2 regions of the Sphaerothrix gracilis Ecp01 genome follow, and region 2 is predicted to be linked to the other one. Evidence: predicted binding sites of a transcription regulator. Region 2 holds the regulator's gene; the other holds the start of a gene.
What was found. The regulator HrcA, encoded in region 2, represses chaperone genes, less so after heat shock. The targets are predictions, from matches to a motif close to TTAGCACTCNNNANTNNNGAGTGCTAA.
Positions count from the first base shown of each region.

Region 1: a site for HrcA is predicted at 1,397-1,423, ahead of groL (chaperonin GroEL). Genes of this name have one in related genera too.

Region 1 is NZ_JASATW010000015.1:35,174-38,264, forward strand. It holds gene QJQ48_RS17110 (URC4/urg3 family protein) at 1-992, opposite strand, end outside; gene groL (chaperonin GroEL) at 1,456-3,091, shown strand, end outside.
Region 2 is NZ_JASATW010000004.1:138,953-142,043, forward strand. It holds gene hrcA (heat-inducible transcriptional repressor HrcA) at 579-1,667, shown strand; gene QJQ48_RS05665 (DUF7219 family protein) at 1,690-1,938, opposite strand; gene QJQ48_RS05670 (PH domain-containing protein) at 2,111-2,530, shown strand; gene QJQ48_RS05675 (EAL domain-containing protein) at 3,023-3,091, shown strand, end outside.

The DNA.
Region 1 (3,091 bases), on a different contig from region 2:
AGATGGCGAGCGCCTGTCACTTCCAAATGCTTTGGCTCTAGCAGTCCCATGTCTATGCAGAGGCCACCGTTACGATACTCGGCCAGTCCGGTCAGTTCATCTAGCCCCACAATTTCTAGTCCAGCCCCTTGCAAAGGCTCCAGTAGCGAATAGGTGAGCCACTGCGACAGCTTGTGAAACGGCACAAGGCGATCGCCCGCTTCGGTACCGCTCAGCGCTGGATGGGGCCACACATCGCCCAGGTTTACTCCCTCCCATTCAATCCGCCCTGGCCAAATATCGCCCAATCCCTGCAGCACCAATGTCAGAACCTGAGCCGCCGAGACAGGCTGGGGCTGGGCTTGCAGGTAGTCTACTAGGTGTCCCGGACGCGGCAGTTCTGAGCCGAAAAACTCAGGATGATTGAGTAAAGCCTGTCCCAACCGCTGTAGCAAATGCAGCCGCCCCTCTAATCCCACCAGCGGATTGTCTTCTGCGTGCTGAAATCCTGCTGCTAGCTGCTCTAAGGTAATCTTTGCCAACCCCGCCGCATCGACCTGCCAAGGCCGCTCGACCTGGCTAGAAAAAAGTCCCTGCTTAAATAGATTGAGACTAGCGATCGCCAGCCCCTCTGAGCGCCTAAATATTTCCCCTGTTTCAGGTTCTACATACTGCCAGCGATCGCCCGCTCCCGCATCTAGCAGCACGCTCACCACTGCCAGATCGCACTGCATTCTGGCAATCTCTGTGGCAGTAGCCCCGGTCATGCGCTCAGCTAAGCTGTCCGCCCGCGATCGCCCCGCCACCTCGAAATGCCGCCAGCGGGAATGAAACGGCACGTCCAGATTAGGATACTGCTGCCGCATCACCTCCAGGACAAAAGCCGCCGTTGGCTCTAGCTGCTCTAGCCGGACGCGAAAGTGATCAAGCTGGTCATCGTAGGCGAGATCGAAGAGATAGCCACAGCGATCGCGAATAGCCTGAGGGGTCTGGAGATAGAGAGGGGAAGACACAAGGATTAAGGGAAGATGGGGAGTTGTGGGATGGAGAGTATGGGGCTGAGCAGTGATCAGGGTAGCTAGAGTGGCTACGATTTGACCCTTAGTTTTTTAGTTTTGCAGACGTATCATATCTTGTGCGAGTCCTCGGCAAGTAGGGCTGCTTATTGATGAGACGCATTTCGACTCCGCTCAATGCTCGATTCGTAGCTAGGCAGAGGGTTGAGCGAAGTCGTTCACGAAGTGTCTCTCGAAGGGAGAAAACCCGGCAACCTAAGCTGGACTTGAATTTTGCCCTCCTTAAATACACGACAGGCAACTCTACTCCCCATTGTTCAACAACACATCTCCCCCTACTCCCCCAAGGATCGGTTATCGCGACTTAAACCGCCCCCGCTTTGGAAGCTAATCTAACGAAGTTAGCACTCAACGTTGTAGAGTGCTAATGTTTTAGACGGCAGAGCTATGAAGGCTGGATATGGCAAAGTTTGTAGTATTTGATGAGGCATCGCGGCAGGCGCTGGAACGCGGCGTGAATGCTTTGGCTGATGCGGTAAAAATCACCTTAGGCCCCAGAGGGCGCAACGTTGTTTTAGAGAAAAAGTTTGGAGCCCCTCAGATTGTCAACGATGGGATCACCATTGCTAAAGAGATCGAGCTAGAAGATCCTTTAGAAAATACGGGTGCCCGTCTGATTCAAGAGGTGGCCTCTAAGACCAAGGACATTGCGGGAGACGGCACCACAACGGCGACCGTTCTGGCTCAGGCAATGATTCGGGAAGGTCTCAAGAACGTGGCGGCAGGCAGCAACCCTGTCAGCCTCCGACGCGGTATCGAAAAAGCAGTCAACCACCTGGTAAAGGAAATCCAGGCCGTTGCCAAGCCCGTTGAAGGCAACGCGATCGAGCAGGTAGCGACAGTCTCTGCCGGTAGCGATGAAGAAGTGGGCCAGATGATTTCCCAGGCAATGGATAAGGTCACCCGCGACGGCGTGATCACGGTTGAAGAGTCCAAATCTCTCAACACCGAACTGGAAGTGGTCGAGGGAATGCAGATCGATCGTGGCTACATTTCGCCCTATTTCGTCACCGATCAGGAGCGGATGGTCGTTGAGCTAGAAAACGCCCGCATTCTGATTACCGATAAAAAAATCGGTTCCATCCAGGACTTAGTCCCTGTGCTAGAGCGCATTGCCCGCGAAGGTCAGCCCCTGCTGATTATTGCCGAGGATGTGGAAGGGGAAGCCCTGGCAACTCTAGTGGTGAACAAGGCGCGCGGCGTTCTCAATGGCGCTGCAATCAAGGCACCCGGCTTTGGCGATCGCCGCAAGGCACTGCTGCAAGACATTGCTGTTCTCACGGGCGGTCAGGTCATTGCGGAGGAAGTGGGCCTTAACTTGGAAATGGCGACGCTAGAGATGCTCGGTGTCGCTCGTAAAATCACCATCACCAAGGATTCCACCACGATCGTTTCTGAAAGCGGCACCAAGGCCGATATTGAAAAGCGCATTGCTCAGATTCGCCGTGAGCTAGATCGGACAGACTCTGACTATGACAAGGAAAAGCTATCCGAACGCTTAGCTAAGCTAGCAGGCGGCGTGGCCGTTATCAAAGTAGGTGCAGCCACCGAAACTGAACTCAAAGACCGCAAGCTGCGGATTGAAGACGCTCTCAGCGCCACCAAGGCGGCTGTAGAAGAAGGCGTCGTTCCGGGGGGTGGCACAACGCTGATCCACCTAGCAAAGAAACTGCAGCCGCTCAAAGACAGTTTGAGCGCTGAGGAGCAGGTTGGTGTCGATATTGTGATGAAGGCGCTAGAGGCCCCCCTGCGGCAGATTGCTGACAACTCTGGAGCAGAGGGTTCAGTGATCGTTGAGAAAGTGCGCGAGGCTGAATTTAACTTTGGCTACAACGCGCTCACGAGTACGCTAGAGAACCTGGCAGAAAGCGGCATTCTAGACCCAGCTAAGGTGGTACGCTCAGCCCTGCAGGACGCGGCTTCTGTAGCGGGCATGGTACTCACCACTGAGGTACTTGTAGTTGAGAAGCCTGAGCCAGAACCGCCGATGCCTGCCGATCCCGGCATGGGCGGCATGGGTGGTATGGGTGGCATGG
Region 2 (3,091 bases):
TTAACCTGAAGTTAAAAAAGCTCGAAGGTGAGTAAAAGCGTAAGCTGTAGCGAAACAAGTAAACTGCGCAGCCCCTGAACGTTGCAGATAGGCAATCGAAAACCAATAGAAAATACTGAGGGATCCAGTGATAACTCTGTAGTCCTTAGATTACTTGTTATCCGGGCTGGCTGAAACCAACCAGGATCAAAACCTGTAGGTTCTAAGCAACATCAGAATGTTTGGGACTTTCTGAATTTACCAGGAATTGTGAGTGTTGCCCTAATAGACGCGATCGCGTGCTTGCCTGACTGACGTTGCTCAAACGCCAAACCATCGGCCATTGCCTACTCGCTCATGAGCCGTTAGCCCATCTAGGTCATCGAGGGCCGCTAGCTTTGGCATGAGGCAAAACTTTATCAGCTCATCGGCTATAGTTTTAAGCCTGACCCTGGTTAAATCAACATTTTTGCCGAATCTGATGCCTGCATTGTTTAAGTGTTACGAACTGTACGGCAAAGCTGTGCTGCGAACAGATAGATTTTGGGCATCTGATAAAGTAGTCAGAATAGAAAAAGGGCTTGCTTTAGTATGTTCCTATGCCAATTAAGCTAAAACTCAATACTCGGCAGCAGCAGATATTGTGGGCAACCATTCGTCGTTACGTAGAAACGGCAGAGCCAGTCGGTTCTAAGTCGCTAGCCAAAGAATATGACCTCAAGGTCAGCTCGGCTACGATCCGTAACGCGATGGGTTTTTTGGAAAAGTCAGGTTTGCTTTATCAGCCCCACACTTCAGCAGGGCGCATTCCTTCTGACTCTGGCTATCGCATTTACGTAGATGAGCTAATTCAGCCCTCTGGAAAAATTGGCCGACAGGTAGACCGGCTACTGCGCAGTCAGCTTGACTGGGAAGGCTGGAGCCTTGAGGCTCTCCTACACGGCGCCGCGCAGATTTTATCAACTCTGAGCGGCTATGTCACCTTAATCACGCTGCCCAACACCCATCAGGCCGTCCTCCGTCACCTACAGCTCGTGCAGGTGAGTCCTGGGCAAGGACTACTCATAGTCATGCTAGATTGCTATGGCCCCCAGTCTATCTTGATCCAGCTCCCCCATAGACTGGACGAAGCGGCTGCCCAATCGGAGCAGCTAGACCGGGAACTACAGCTTTTATCTAATTTTCTCAATACTCATCTCAAAGGGCGGACTCTAAGCGAAGTGACGCTACTGGACTGGAGCGAGCTAGACCAGAAATTTCAGCGCTATGCTAAAACGCTGAGACAGGCGGTCACTAATCTTTCTCGCCGGAGTCAAGCCCCTGCTTCCACCCAAATGATGGTCAGCGGCCTGGCTGAAGTACTGCGACAGCCAGAGTTCTCTGAGTCTCATCAGGTACAGGCAATCGTGCAGCTGCTAGAGGAAGAGCAAAAGCAGATTTGGCCGCTCATCTTCGAGGCAGAAGATACGCTGGGCACAGACTCTGGCGTCCGCATTTGGATTGGTTCCGAGAATCCTATTGAACCAATGCAAAGCTGTGCCTTAGTCACCGCTATGTATCGCCGTGACTCAGTTCCCGTAGGCAGCGTCGGCATTTTGGGTCCTACGCGAATGCTGTATGAAAATGCGATCGCGGTTGTAGAAGCGGCAGCGGATTATCTCTCTAAAGCTATCAGCCAGCCAGCTTGAGAACTCCATCTCAGGCATAGATTCAGGAGTTTTCAGAGTGAAAGGGATGCTCCCCCAGCTTTAAGCCTTGCTTAGAAGCCTCTAAAGTTTGCCAGAGTTCATAGATAGCCTCGTAGGCTGCCTGGGACTTAAGTTTGCCGCTGGTTTCTAAATTGCAAATATGGTTTACGCGCTGGGCAAATTCTTGCAAATTGGCGTTGAAGGCTAGATTCTCTGGCTGCACGTCACCCCGGTAGGCGGAGCGAGGATTGATAAAGTCGTCAGCACTCATCTGACAAAGTCTCCATAGTTTAGACTGCCTTAACCATAGCGGAATGGCCTATAGCCGACGCTTCCATCTGTCTATGGGTTCTTGAGAAAGTTTAAGAACTTGATGAAATCTCTGAAATGGTCAGTGGGCAAGTCGTAGGAGTTGCTATGAGATTTATAGTGGGTATTTGGTGATGACTTATCTCCGCGAAATTCATCCTTCCCCTTTGAGAAGCTATCCTATTTTCTACGGCGCTCTGATTTTTCTGATGCTTATCGGGTTTAATCAAAAGCTGCCATTTCCGCTAGCAAAGATGAGCGCAGCAGCTCTAGTAAGCTGGCATTTATACTGCTCTACTACCACCTTAGTTCTAAATGATGACCATCTAATCTACAAAAGAGGCGTTTTCTCTCATAAAGAGACAACCGTTGACTATTTAGACATTATGGACATTGATGTTGAGCAGAACTTAGTTCAGCGTTTTTTAGATACGGGAACGCTTAAAGTTGCCAACTCGGGCACAGGCAGCTTTGAGATCAAGATAAAAAATGTGCCAAGACCTTATTTGATTTGTGATGAAATTCATCAGCTAAAGCAGCACCCTGCTTACTAAAAACTAGACAGTTGCAAGAGCTAAAAACTCCGAAAAAGCTACTTGCGCTCCTAACAATAAGCTTCAGACTTTGCCTTTATCTACGCTTGGATGTCAGCTAGAATTTAGCACTTGCCAAGCTGAGTTTTCTCGGTAGATCTGCAACCGTGGCACTCGTCACCGCAATGAGGTAGGCTGCGTGAGCCGTTGAGTTCAGTCTTGCCTGTATTGTTCAAGAACTTCCTACGCGTTATGGCGTAGGAAGTTTGCGTCTTAGCAGAAATTTGAGAGATTCTCTGCCCCTGGCAAATCTAAAAAAGTTCTTTAGTTCCCCGAAAAAACACGGTTTTATATTCCGTAACATCAAGGTAAAAATAAGATTTTTCTGTCTGGCAATAGTTTATATGGCTCTATTGTCGGCGGCGGTATTATAGCGAATAGATATTAGAAGCAGATTGATTCTAGCTGCGAGTGGCGGCGCGAACTCCTTTTATTTATGCATCTCCAACGGATATGAAAGACGAAAATAAGTCCTTCCACTTTCTCATCGTGACGGAGCAAAAAGCTCAAAGAGTGCTCTAT